Regions from separate parts of the Psychromarinibacter halotolerans genome, predicted to be linked through region 1. Evidence: riboswitches for the same ligand, from Rfam matches in the RefSeq annotation. Region 1 holds a riboswitch; the other holds the start of a gene.

The links. A riboswitch is a leader RNA that binds a small molecule or an ion and turns the genes downstream of it on or off. The one in region 1 is predicted to bind thiamine pyrophosphate.
Region 2: it holds a riboswitch for thiamine pyrophosphate, as region 1 does, so the genes downstream of both, thiB (thiamine ABC transporter substrate binding subunit) here and P1K30_RS04515 (YkoF family thiamine/hydroxymethylpyrimidine-binding protein) in region 1, are expected to answer to the same signal.

What each region holds. Positions count from the first base shown of each region.
Region 1 covers NZ_JARGYD010000001.1:958,869-965,793, reverse strand. Annotated here, with positions in the region: gene P1K30_RS04535 (NtaA/DmoA family FMN-dependent monooxygenase) at 1-223, opposite strand, end outside; gene P1K30_RS04530 (ABC transporter substrate-binding protein) at 220-1,200, opposite strand; gene P1K30_RS04525 (ABC transporter ATP-binding protein) at 1,197-1,937, opposite strand; gene P1K30_RS04520 (ABC transporter permease) at 1,924-2,691, opposite strand; gene P1K30_RS04515 (YkoF family thiamine/hydroxymethylpyrimidine-binding protein) at 2,745-3,356, opposite strand; TPP riboswitch at 3,347-3,453, opposite strand; gene P1K30_RS04510 (sulfatase family protein) at 3,658-5,115, shown strand; gene P1K30_RS04505 (Gfo/Idh/MocA family protein) at 5,125-6,174, shown strand; gene P1K30_RS04500 (L-rhamnose mutarotase) at 6,171-6,527, shown strand; gene P1K30_RS04495 (IclR family transcriptional regulator) at 6,506-6,925, opposite strand, start outside.
Region 2 covers NZ_JARGYD010000002.1:345,587-352,511, forward strand. Annotated here, with positions in the region: gene petB (cytochrome b) at 1-1,066, shown strand, start outside; gene P1K30_RS06595 (cytochrome c1) at 1,075-1,947, shown strand; gene P1K30_RS06600 (thiamine ABC transporter ATP-binding protein) at 2,203-2,901, opposite strand; gene P1K30_RS06605 (thiamine/thiamine pyrophosphate ABC transporter permease ThiP) at 2,888-4,465, opposite strand; gene thiB (thiamine ABC transporter substrate binding subunit) at 4,441-5,430, opposite strand; TPP riboswitch at 5,468-5,566, opposite strand; gene P1K30_RS06615 (MFS transporter) at 5,781-6,925, shown strand, end outside.

The sequences.
Region 1 (6,925 bases):
CCAGAACCATGAACGGGTCCAGCGTTTCGGACGGGTGCAGGTCGGGGTGGTCCTGCAGGCACAGGATGTCGCCAAGAAACAGCCCGTCGAAGCCGCCGGCTTCCGCGTCGCGGGCGCAGGCGGTCCAGTGCGCCAGGTCCAGCGGCGCGGTCGCCCGCACCGCCGGATGCCGCCACGCGGCTTCGTGACTGCCGTGGCCGAACAGGACGGCGTTCAGGATCATTGATCCATCCAGCCTTGGTCGTACCAGTCCGCCACGCTGCCGGGCCAGTCCAGCGGCTGACCGTCCGTGCCCTTCAGGACGCCGCTGTCGAACAGGAACTTCGCCATCCGCGCGACCCGCTCGGGGTCGATGGCGCCGACGGGGGTGTCGCCATCAGTCAGGAACCCGCCCTCGACGATCGCCTGCATCGAGCCTTCGACCAGCGCCGCGTTCGGGAAGTCTCCGGCGGCGATCATCAGTTCGGCCGCGTCGTTAGGGTGCGCGGCGGCCCATTCGTACCCCTGCTGCGTCGCCTGCATGAACCGCGCCACGATGTCGGCGTGGTCGCCGAGGTAATCGCTTCGGGTGCCGATATAGCCGTTCTGCTGGTCCGGGATGCCGTAGTCTGCGTAGGCGAAGGACGCCTGGTCGCGGCCCAGCAATTCGCTGTTCACGCCCTCCCACGTTGCGACCTCCAGCGTGAAGTCGACCGCGCCGGTGGCGAGTGCTTCATAGGCGCCGGTGCCCAGCGTGACGGTGTCGTAGACCGGATCGCCGCCGTCGGTCTCGATCATGGTCGAGATCAGCGCGTGCTCCCAGTCGCTGCCGAACCCGGCATAGGTTTTGCCCGACAGGTCGGCGGGCCGGGTGATCGCCGCGTTGTCGGCACCGTAGACCAGCCGCCCCGTTTCGTGCTGCATGGTCACCCACAGGGCCACAAGGTCGGCACCGCCCGCGCGTGCGCTCATGAACCCAAGCGAAGTCATATAGGCGAAATCCGCCGCGCCCGCCGCCAACAGCGCGGTCGAGCTGGTGTCGGAATAGGGCAGGATGTCCACCTCTAGCCCGGCGTCGTCGTACAGGCCCCGGTCGCGGGCGGCGATCAGGCCGACGTGGTTGGTGTTCAGCGTCCAGTCCAGAGCGATGGTCACGGGGTCCTGCGCCAGCGCGGCGGCAGGGGCCGACAGGGCGGCGAGGGTCAGCAGGGTGCGGATCATGAGGTCTCCTCCAGCAACAGGGTTCTGAGTTTCGATCGTGTGTCGGCCAGCGCCGCCTCGGTCCGGGCGGCGCGGGGCGTGGTCAGGGGAATGTCCGTGACGATGCGGCCGGGCCGGGCGGACATGACAAGGATGCGGTCGGCCATCTGCGTGGCCTCGTGCAGGTCGTGGGTGACCATCAGCACGCCGCGCGGGGTGTCGGTCAGGCGGGCGCACAGCCAGTCCTGCATCCGCAGGCGCGTCACCGCGTCCAGCGCAGAGAACGGTTCGTCCAGCAGGATGAACCGGGTGTCCTGCACGATGGTGCGCAGGAAGGCGGCGCGCTGGCGCATCCCGCCGGACAGCTCTGACGGGAACCGATCCTCGCATCCCGACAGGCCGAACGGCGCGAACAGGGGCGCGGTGCGGGCGCGCGCGGCGCGGCGCGACTGCCCGCGCATCTCCAGCCCAAGCCCCGCGTTCTCGGCCACGGTCAACCACGGGAACAGCGCGTCCTGCTGCGGCTGATAGGCCAGCGCGGCATCCGGCGCGTTCAGCGGGGCGCCGTCGCGGGTGGCCGTGCCGCGCGCTTCGAGCGCCGGATCAAGGATGCCCGCCAGCCATTTGATCACGGACGTTTTTCCGCAACCGGACGGGCCGATCAGGCAGGTGATCCCGTCGGGGGCGACCGTCAGCGACAGCGCGTCGATCAGGACCGCGTCGCCGGCGCGGATGGTCAGGTCGTCAATCCGCAGCATCGGCGCCTCCGCGAAACCGGCGGGCCGTCAAGCGGTCGGCCAAGTGCAACGCGCCCAGCAGGCACAGCGTCAACACCGCCGACACCACCACGCCCGCCAGCACAAGGTCGGCGCGGAAGTTGTTCTTGGCGGTCAGGATGTAGATGCCGATCCCGCGCCGCGCGCCCGCGTATTCCGCGAAGATCGTCGCGACGATGGCATAGGTTGCCGAGATACGAAGCCCCGCGAAGAACGAGGGGCGCGCGACCGGCAGGATCACCCGCCGGAACACGCGCCCCGGTCCGGCGCCCATCGAGGTCAGCAGATCCACATAGGCGCGGGGCGCACGGGCGTAGCCCGACAGCAGGCTGACGAGGATCGGGAAGAAGGTGACAAGGATCACCAGCAGCACTTTCGGCAGCAGTCCGAACCCGAACCACAGGATCATCAGCGGCGCCAGCGCCACCAGCGGCACCGTCTGGCTGGCCACCAGCAGCGGCATCAGCCCGCGCCGAAGCCACGGCACGAAGTGCAGCGCGACCGAGGCCGCGCAGGCGAAGCTCACCGAAAGCGTGAACCCCAGCGCGGCGACGGCGATGGTGCTGACCGCGTGGCGCAGGATCTCGGCCCGTTCCACGACCAATGCGCGCATCACACCGCTGGGCGGTGGCAGCACCAGCGGCGACACCTGCGCAAGGCGGCAATAGGTCTCCCACGCGGCCAGCAGAAGGACCGCGAAGACAAGGGCGGGCGGGATACGCGTAACGGCGGACATGACGGCTCCGGGCGCGCGGACACCGTGGGGCGCCGCGCGGTGCAGGGCAGGGATCAGCGCAGGCTGGGCGAGTTGGCCGAAGCGGTCAGGTCGATGGTGACGTGACCCTCTGCCGGTCCGAAGCGCAAAAAGGCTTGCCGGACCGTCTCGAACACCGCGCCGGCGTCGCCGCGCAGCCGGGTGCAGAAGTTCTTGGACCTCAGGAAGGTGCCGGACGCCTTCAGGAAGTCGATGCAGCCATAGATCTCGTCCATGTGCCGGTCCTGACCCAGCACGTACAACGAGAACTGCACGTCGATGCCCACACCCGTGACCGGCGCATCGGCCACCGCCGCGCGCGCCTCGGCCTGCCGCTGGTCAAGCGGCTGGTGCTGCGCGCGGGTCAGCGTCTCGCACCGGCAGCTGGGGTCGTCGGGCTCGCCGGGGCAACCGCGCGACAGGGTGACGTGCATCGTCACGTGCTCGGGCCGCCGGGCGGCGGCGGCAAACAGGTCGCGGATCGCGTCCAGCAGCGGACCGGGAGCGCCGACCATCAGGGTCGACATGTCGTCCGTTTCGATCCGCAGATCGTTTCTGTAGGGATCCAGACCTTTCAGCCCGGTGAGGATGACATCCACGAAATCGGACGTCATCGGATAAAGAGACACTTGCGCGCCAATGAACATAAGACCCTCGCTCCGCTGGCATGACCCAGATCAGCTGTGAAGGGTTCGCGCGTCGTCGCGCATCTCAGCCCCGCTCGGGGCACCCCTGGTGATGTGCGCGCAGGCTGTTCGATCGCACGGAGATTGTCAACGACCCCTCGTGGATCGGTCATGCCCCCCCCATTGTCCGGGCGTGGTCCGCGCCGTCCGCAACGATGTTCTTAACGTCGCAACCGGAGCTTGAGTTGTGAACGAGCGTGGGTTACAGTTTTCGAGAACCGAGGTTCATATATGAGAACTTGCCGGAAGGAGGAGTCTGGCGATGGCTCGGAACATTCTTTGGATCATGGCGGACGAGCTTCGTGCGTCATCGCTTGGCTGCTATGCGGGCGACGCTGGCAGTCCCGGCTGGGACCGTGCGGCGACCCCGCACATCGACGCATTGGCGGCGGGTGGCGTTCGGTTTTCGCGGCACTGGTGCAACTCACCGGCCTGCGTGCCGTCGCGCTGTTCCATGCTAACCGCGCAGCCGCCCGAGCGGACGGGGATCTATTCGAACGAAGGCGCGTGGAAAAGCTATCCGGTCCCGAGGATCGCGCGGACCTTTCCCGAACATTTCGCAGACATGGGTTATCGCACGGCGAACATCGGCAAGGCGCACCTGCCGTCCGGATACGCGGCGTGGCAAGACAGCGATACACGCGGCAGCGGGATGAACATTTTCGCGCAAGCCGTTGGCAGCGAAGCGTTACAGGCCATCGTGCCGCGTGGGATTCCGTCGCCGGTCGGCGGGCGGTTCCCGGATGACGTGGCCTATCCGCCCGAGGCGGTGACAGACGCGGCGCTGCGCTGGCTCAATGCGGCACCGGCAAGGGACGGGCCTTTCCTGCTGCGGGTGTCGTACCTTCAGCCGCACACCCCGGTGCTTCCCCCCGACAGTTACAGGGCCCGCTACCACGCGGCGGATTTTCCCGGACACGACCTGCCCGCGGGCACCCCAAGCCGGTACGAGACGCTGTTCGCCGAGGCGGTCGGCGGGCCAGAGCTGAGCCAGGCGCAGATGCAGCAGGCCCAGGCAGATTACGCCGCGCTGGTGACATGGCTGGACGATCAGGTCGGCCGGTTGATCGGGGCGCTGGATGAGGCGGGGCTGGGATCGGACACCGTGGTGGTGCTGAACGCGGATCACGGGGCGTCGCTGGGCGAGGGCGGCTTGCTGGCCAAGGTGGTCCACGCGCCGCAGTCTCAGCGGATACCCCTGATCGTGCGTGCGCCGGGCCTGCCTGCGGGCACGGTGCGGAATGACGCGTCCGAGGCGCTGGACCTTGCGCGCACCCTGTCCGGGCTGGCGGGGATCGCGCCGGACCCGGAGTTCGCCGGGTGCGACCTGTTCGACGATCCGCCTGAGCGCGACGTGTTCTCGGTGATCGGGCAGGGGCACGCGGGTGCCGCGGCCTCTTCGGCGGCACAGGTCGGCGGCTGGCCGGATGGCCGGGGATGGCCCCGGCGCGCCTGCATTCGCAGCGGAAGGTGGCGGTTCGATATGAACGTCCGGCAGGACGGCGGCCACGTGCTTGCGGAAAACGAGGACCCCTTTCTGTGCGACACCGCAGCCGATCCGTTCGAGCGTTACAATCTGGCGGCCGACCCGGCCCATGCGGCGCGGGTCGCTCGGTTTCGCGGGATACTGCTGGACCGCGCGGCAGGTGCGCTGGAGCCGGCCTTCGTTCCGGCCTTTTCGGCAGAGGAGGTGGGCGAGTTCGCGCCACCGAAGATGTAGGGAAACGTCATGCAAAAATTGAAGGCGGCCGTGATCGGTGCCGGGTGGTTCGCGGCCTACAGCCACATTCCCACGCTCGCGGCGCGAGCCGAGGTGGAATTGGATGGCGTGTGCAGGCTGGGCGTCGATGATCTGGAACGGGTTCGGGACGCGTTCGGTTTCGCGTTCGCATCCGAGGATTACCACGAGGTTCTGGCGCGCAGGCCGGATGTTGTGATCGTCTCGTCGCCGCACAGGTTCCACTATGAACAGGCGCGGGCGGCGCTTGAAGGTGGCGCGCATGTGATGTGCGAGAAGCCGATGACGCTGGACCCGGACGAAGCCTGGGATCTTGTCGAGATCGCGCGGCGCAACGATCGGCACCTTCTGATCGCGAACTCCCACAACTACCTGCCGCATGTCGGCGCCCTTCGCGACCGTATCGCGGACGGTCTGATCGGCGAGATCGAACACGTGTCGTGCTCCTTCATCTCGGTCACGCGCGAGGTTTTTACCGGCGCAGCGGGGTTGAAGCGGTGGGACGAGGCGTTCTTCCGGCCGGACAGATCGACATGGCAGGACCCGCAGGGGGGTGGCGGCTTCGCCTATGGCCAGCTCAGCCATTCGCTTGCGCTGATGTTCTATCTGTCGGGGCTGGTACCGGACCGGGTGGCCGCGTTGACCCGCGTTGCAGAGGGTGTCGACATCGCGGACTCCGCCGTGCTGGGCTGCAAGGGGGGCGCGACGGTGTCCGTATCCGGCTCGGTCGCGATGCCACAAGGGGAACGCGCACTGATGCGTGTCTTCCTTGCCGGAAGCCTCGGGCTTGTCACGGCAGAGTTCGATCTGGACCGGTGCGACATCAAGCTGAACGACGGCACGCGCGAGACCCTGCCTTTGTCGGCCGGGGACTGGGCCGTCAACAGCGCTGCGCCGGTGGACGCACTTGTCGATCTTGCGCTGGGACGCGGCAGGAACCAGTCGGAAGGCGCCATTGGGGCGATGACGACGGCCACGATCCACGCGATGCTGGCGTCGGCGGACAAGGGCGGCGAGATGGTCGGGGTTGTGACCCGATGAGCTGGGAGGCGTTGACCGGAACGGGCTTCGTGCTGCGCCTTCGGCCCGGCATGGCCGGGGAGTACCGACGCCGCCATGCCGAGATCTGGCCAGACATGGCCAAGGCGCTGCGGGCGTCGGGGGTCGTGGTGTACGAAATCTTTCTTGATGAAGCCGGCGGGCAGGTGTTCGGCCACATGCTGCGCGACGGGCCGCCGCCAGAGACGGAGGATCCGGTGATCCTGCGCTGGCGCGCCTACATGGCCGATGTGCTGGAGATGGACGGCGACCAACCGCTGCGGGTGCCGGTGGAAAAGGTCTTCCGGCTGACCGCTGCGGGCGGTGCTGGGGGTCAGTCCAGTTCCAGCCCGTAATGCGGCGAATGCACCAAAGCCTCGATCTGCGCGCCGGCCATGTCCGGGTCGCTCAGGGCTGCAAGCTTGGCGTTCCCGGCGGTGTTGCCGATGCGGCGCGAGATGTCGAGGCTGGTCGCCGCAAGTTGGGACAGGATGTGCGTCAACGCCTTGCGAGAGACGCGGGTCATCGGCACCGAGACCGACAGCGACACCTCGGCGCGGCCCTCGTTGCCCGGAATCGGCACGGCGAGGCAGAACACGCCAGGTGTGTACTCCTGGTTGTCTACGGCGAAGCCGCGGCGGCGTGTGCGCTCAAGCTCTTCGGCAAGCGCGGACGGGTTCGACAGGGTGGTGTCGGTGTAGACGGGCAGCGTTTCGGACGGATACAGCCGCCCGAGCGCGTCGTCGTCCAGACC
Region 2 (6,925 bases), on a different contig from region 1:
CATGATCCGCTACGTCCACATGAACGGCGCCTCGCTGTTCTTCTTCGCCGTCTATCTCCACATCTTCCGCGGTCTCTACTACGGGTCCTACAAGGCCCCTCGCGAGATCACGTGGATCGTCGGCATGCTGATCTACCTGCTGATGATGGGCACCGCCTTCATGGGCTACGTGCTGCCGTGGGGCCAGATGTCGTTCTGGGGCGCCACCGTCATCACCGGCCTGTTCGGCGCGATCCCGTTCATCGGCGAATCGATCCAGACCTGGCTGCTGGGCGGACCCGCCGTGGACAACGCCACGCTGAACCGCTTCTTCTCGCTGCACTACCTGCTGCCCTTCGTCATCGCGGGGCTGGTGATCGTGCACATCTGGGCCTTCCACTCGACCGGCAACAACAACCCCACCGGCGTTGAGGTCCGCCGCACCTCGAAGGCCGAGGCGCAGAAGGACACGCTGCCGTTCTGGCCCTACTTCGTGCTGAAGGACCTGTTCGCCCTGGCGCTGGTCCTGGTGGTCTTCTTCGCGATCGTCGGCTTCATGCCCAACTACCTGGGCCACCCCGACAACTACATCGAGGCGAACCCGCTCGCGACGCCCGCCCACATCGTGCCCGAATGGTACTTCCTGCCGTTCTACGCGATCCTGCGCGCCTTCACCGGCGACGTCTGGGTGGTGATGTTCGCAAGCTGGATCACCGGCGGCATCGTCGACGCCAAGTTCTTCGGCGTACTGGCGATGTTCGGCGCGATCGCGGTCATGGCGCTGGCGCCGTGGCTCGACACCTCGTCGGTCCGCTCGGGCAAGTACCGCCCGATGTTCAAGTGGTGGTTCTGGCTGCTGGCCATCGACTTCGTCGTCCTGATGTGGGCGGGCGCGATGCCGGCGGAACCGCCCTACTCGACCATCTCGCTGATCGGGGCCACCTACTGGTTCGCCTACTTCCTGGTGATCCTGCCCCTGCTCGGCGTGATCGAGAAACCGGTGGCGCGTCCCGCGACCATCGAAGAAGACTTCGCCGCGCACTATCCCAAGGCAGACGCCTCGGGTGACGTGAAACCGGCCGAGTGAGAAAGGCGATGAAGATGATCCAAGCCAAGACCCTTTCCGCCGCCGCGCTCGCCGCGCTTCTGGGCCTGTCGCCGCTTGCCGGCTGGGCCCAGGAGGACCACGGGGAAGAGGAAGCGCACGCCGCCGAGGAAGAGCATGCCGCCGATGCGGCCCATGCCGAAGGCCACGTGACGGACTACGCCTTCTCGTTCGAAGGACCGTTCGGCGCCTACGACCAGTTCCAGCTGCAGCGCGGCCTCCAAGTCTACACCGAGGTTTGCTCTGCCTGCCACGGGCTACAGTACGTGCCGCTGCGCACCCTGCACGACGAAGGCGGCGTCGGGCTCCCCGAGGATCAGGTCCGCGCCTACGCGGCGCAGTACGAGGTCTTCGACCCCGAGCTCGACGATTACCGTCCCGCGACCCCGACCGACCACTTCCCGGCGAACACCTCGGTCGGCGCGCCCGACCTGTCGCTGATGGCCAAAGGCCGCGCGGGCTTCCACGGCCCCTACGGCACCGGCCTCAGCCAGCTGTTCAACGGCATGGGCGGCGCCGAGTACATCGCCTCGCTTCTGACCGGCTACACCGGTGAGGAAAAAGTCGAAGCTGGCGTGACCCTGTACGAGAACACCGCCTTCCCGGGCGGCTGGATCGGCATGGCCCCGCCGCTGTACGGCGAGGACGTCGATTTCGAGGACGGCGCCCCCAACGACATCGCAGCCGAGGCGCAGGACGTCGCGGCCTTCCTGATGTGGACGGCGGAACCCAAGATGATGGCGCGCAAGCAGGCCGGCTTCACCGCCGTGATCTTCCTGATCCTGCTGACCTCGCTGCTGTACCTGACGAACAAGCGCATCTGGAAACCGGTCAAAAAGGGCGGCACCACGCCCGCCGAGTGATCTGGTCAGACCACCGCAACGGAACGCCCGCCCTCACCGGCGGGCGTTTCGCGTATCAGGCCCCCCGAACCTTCAACCCCTGCCTGCTTCTTCTCTTTAAAAATACCTCGGGGGGGTCGCACCCTCGGTGCGACGGGGGCAGCGCCCCCTGCCACCTCTCGAACCTTCGCAACGTCGGGTCGACAGGTTCGACGTCGCGCCACTGGCACCGCCGAAGCACGGGGGCGCTGCAAATAACGGCAAAGCTGGGCCCCCTCACGCCTCTCCGAGATAGGCGCGCAGCGTCTTCGGCGGTGCGGCGAACAGGTCGGCGGTGTCTTCCGGCGGCTGCGCAACACCCTCGGCCACCAACACCGTCTCGCCCCCCAGCCGCTGTGCGTCGCGCGGATCGTGGGTGACCATCAGAACCGTCGCGCCCGTCTCGGCGGCGACCTCGCGGACAAGGTCCAGCATCTCGGCCCGCAGCGCGGGGCCCAGCGCGGCGAAGGGCTCGTCCAGCAACATCAAAGGCCGCGACCGCAGCAACACCCGCGCCAGCGCCACGCGGCTTTGCTGGCCGCCCGACAGCGCGGCGGGCTTGCGCGCACCCAGTCCGTCCAACCCGACGCGCCGCAGGCTTTCGTCCACCCGCGACCAACCGGCGCGGTCCAGCTTCAGCCCCGGCGACAGGCCCAGTCCGACGTTCTGCGCCACGGTCAGATGCGGGAACAGGTTGTTGTCCTGAAACACGATCGACAGTGGCCGCGCGCCGGGGTCCAGCGGCGCCAGATCGCGGTCGTCCCACAACACCCGCCCCGCCGTCGGGGCAAGAAAGCCTGCGATCAGCGACAGCAGCGTCGACTTCCCCGCCCCCGACGGACCGACCACCGCGACCATGCGCCCGGGCGCGGCCGACCAGTCCGCCGCCAGCCGGAAATCGCCCTGTTCGAACACCAGTTCCTCAAGCGTCAGCACGCATCCGCCCTCCGCGGTCGAAGATCCAGAACAGCCCAAGGCTGCACACCAGCAGCACCAGCGCCGCCGCCGCCGCCTGTTCCATCCGGTAACTGCCCATCAGCGCGTACAGCTGCATCGGCAACGTGACCTGCCCCGGATCGGCGAACAGCGCGATCACGCCAAGGTCGCCCATCGACAGCGCCGCCGCCAGCCCCCCTGCAAAGCCCACTGGCCGGGCCAGCGCCGGCAGCACCATGTACCGCATCCGCGCCCATCCCCGCAGACCCAACGAGTCGGCCAACGGGCCGCGCACCGCTTCGACCTCGGCAAGGGCCGGGGCAAGGGCGCGGTACGCGAAGGGCAGACTCATCAGCGCGTTGACCAAAGCGGTGATCGGCAACGCCAGCGCCACCGGGTCCGCAACCGGGTAGACCAGCAGGAACAGCCCCGTGCCGATCACAAGCGGCGACACCGCGATCGCCAGCGAGGCCAACGCCTCGGCCCCGCCGCGCACCCATCCCCGCGACCACTGCGCCAGCAGCGCCAGCGACAGGGCCAGCCACAGCGCCAGCGCGGTCGAACTCAGCGCGACGGCCAGCGACCGCACCGTCGCCTGCACAACCGACGACGGCAGCGTGGCAAGGCCCGGCAGGCCCCGCAGCACGATCAGCGCAAGCGGCGTCAGCAGGAACAGCGTGGCCAGCAGGATCGCCGCCGCATCCAGCAACCGCATGCCCGCCGACGAGATCCCCCACCGTTCCACGACCCGGCCCAGCCCGCCGCCAAGGCCGGACGGCAGGCTGACCTTCCAGACAGCCAGCGCGGCAACGGCGCAGATCGCGAACTGGATCAGCGACAGGATCGCGGCGCGGCCAAGGTCGAACTCGAACCGGAACGCCTGATAGATCGCCAGCTCCACTGTCGTACCGCGCGGACCGCCGCCCAGCGTCAACGCCACCGCGAAGCTGGTGGTGCAGACAAGGAAGATCACCAAAAGCGCGCCCGGCGCCACGGCCCGCAGCATCGGCCATTCCAGCCGCCGGAACACATCGCGCGGACCCATGCCCAGCGCGGCCGCCAGCCGGAAGCGTTCGGCGGGGATCGCTAGCCATCCCTGCAGGATCAGCCGCACCGCCAACGGCATGTTGAAGAAGACGTGGGCCAGCACGACGCCGTGCAGCCCGTAAATGTGGATCGGCCCCAGCCCGACCCAGCCCAGTGCCGTGCTCAGGATGCCGCTGCGGCCGAACACCGCCAGCAGACCCAGCACCGCCACGATGGTCGGCAGGATGAACGGCGCGCCCAGAAGCGTCACCAGCAACGTCCGTCCCGGGAACCGCCGCCGGGCCAGTGCCCGCGCCACCGGCACCGCCAGCGCCACGCTGAAGACCGCCGACAGAACCGCCTGCACCAGCGTGAACCGGATCGCCGCCCAGTCCGCCGGCCCCAGCCGGGGGGCGTCCTCCGACCGCAGCGCCACCGCCGCCAGCGTGCCAAGGATCAGCGCCGCGACGATTGCCGCCGCGACGCCCCCCGACAGGCGGATCACCGGGTGTTTCACCGGGCCAGCGCGGCCAGCCACTTCTGCATCGCCGCCTCGCGCACGGCGTCGGCCTCGTCCGCCGGGTACAGCAGCGCCGTGTCCGGCGTCACCAGCCCGTCGAACCCATCGGCCAGCCCGCCTTCGGGCAGCACCGCCGGGTACATCCAGTTGGTTTCCGGGATCACCGACTGGAAGCCTTCGGACAGCATGAAGGCAAGGAACGCGTCAGCCAACTCGGGCTGATCGGTGTTCGCCAGCTTGCCCGCGACCTCGACCTGCAGATAGTGCCCTTCTTCGAACGGCGCTGCGGCCTTGGTGTCGTCGCCTTCCGCGATGACGTGGTAGGCCGGCGACGTCGTATAGCTCAGCACCATGTCCGCTTCGCCGTCCAGAAACAGCCCGTAAGCCTCGGACCAGCCGGCGGTGACGGTCAGGATATTGGCGGACAGGTCCTCCCACCACGCTTCGGCCGCGTCACCGAACGCCGCTTCGGCCCACATCAGCAAGCCAAGACCGGGGGTCGAGGTGCGCGGATCCTGGATGATCACGGTCAGGTCGCTGTCGGCCAGCGCCCGCAGGCTGGCGGGCGGGCTGTCCAGCCGGGTCGTGTCGTAGACAAAGGCGAAGTAGCCCCAGTCATAGGGCAGGAACAGCGGATCGTCCCACGCCACCGGCAGGTCCAGCGCATCGGTCGCGACCCCGTGCTCGGCGAACAGCCCCGTCGCGGCCGCATCGGCGGTCAGGTTGGTGTCCAGCCCAAGGATCACATCGGCATCCGACCGGTCGCCTTCCAGCTTCAGCCGCGCCAGAAGCGACGCGCCGTCCCCCGACGCGATCAGTTGCAGATCGCAGCCGCAGGTTTCCTCGAACGCGGCCTCGATCTGCGGGCCGGGGCCCCACTCGGTGACGAAGCTGTCATAGGTCAGCACACGCAGCACGGGCGTGTCCTGCGCGACGGCAGGATGGGCAAGAACCGCAAGCGCGGCAATGGTGGGAAATCTCATGGCTGGTCCTCCTGTGTTGACGGTCGGGTCAGGCTGGAGGCGTTCCATTCACCTTCCCTCCGCCGGTATGAGCCGGTTCAGGTTCAACGGGTCCGCATTCGCGTCTCAGCCCGACAGGGCACCCCGAGGTACCGTCTGACGTAGGGCCTGCCGCCCCGCTTGGCAAGCAGCCCGTCGCACCCGGCTCCCCCTGCGCCCGCCACGATGACGCGGCGTTGCGGTGCCATGCGGTGGACGCATGGCCGAATATATTACATGATGCTGTCATGTATTTCGCGTGGACAACGCCCGCGCAGCCATGCAATACGCGCGTCCTCCCGTCCGACCGACCCACCACAGAAAGCCGCCTTATGGATCTCCTCCGCGACCCGCGCGCGATCGCCCTGCTGCTTGCCGCATCGATCACGATCATGTCCAACGCGACGATCAGCCCGTCGCTGCCGGGGATCGAGGCGCTGTATTCCGACACGCCCAACGCCGGGCTGCTGACCCGGCTGCTGGTCACCGCCCCCGCGCTGCTGATCGCCATCGCCGCGCCCTTCGCCGGGATGGCCGCCGACCGGTTCGGCCGCAAACGGCAGCTGCTGGCCGGTGTGATCCTGTTCGCCCTCGCCGGCAGCGCCGGGCTGTGGCTGGACAACCTGTACGCCCTGCTGGCCAGCCGCCTGATCCTCGGCCTTGCGGTCGCGGCCGTCATGACCGCGCAGGCCGCGATGCTGGGCGACATCTATTCCGGCCCCGACCGGGGCCGATTCATGGGGCTTCAGATGTCGGCGGTGAACTTCGGCGGCTTCATCTTCATCGGCCTTGCCGGCTGGCTTGCGGGCATCGGCGCGCTGCTGCCCTTCGCCCTGTACGCGGTGGCCGCGCTGTACCTGCCGCTGCTGTGGAAGGCCCTGCCCGACACCCACGGCGGCGCCCCGGCCGACCACGGTCCCGCCTCTGCCGACGGAGAAGCCAACTGGTTCGCGGTCCTGTGCTTCGTGATCTTCCTGTGCGGGCTGGCCTTCATCCTGTTCTACGTGATGCCCACGCAGATGCCGTACTACCTTGCCGCCAACGGCCATACCGATCCGAAGATGGCCGGGCTGGTGATGGCCTGCGTCGTGCTGGCCGCCGGCGTCGCGTCGCTGTTCTTCGGCCCGATCCGGATGCGGCTGGGCCGCGGCGGCACTCCCGCACTGGGCTTCGCGATCATGGCGGTCGGGTTCTTCGTGCTGCAGGCGGTGCACGCGCTGCCGGTCTACTGCGCGGGCGCGCTGCTGGTCGGAACCGGCGTCGGGCTGGTCATGCCAAACTTCGTCGCCATCGCGCTGGACGTCGCGCCCCCCAACCACCGCGGGGCGGTCAGCGGCGCGATCACCACGGCGATCTTCCTCGGGCAGTTCATCTCGCCGCTTGTCAGCCAGCCGCTGATCGACGCCTTCGGCTATGACATCATGTTCGAGGCGACAGCGGTGGTCCTGCTGATCATTGTTCCGGCGGTGTTCTTCGG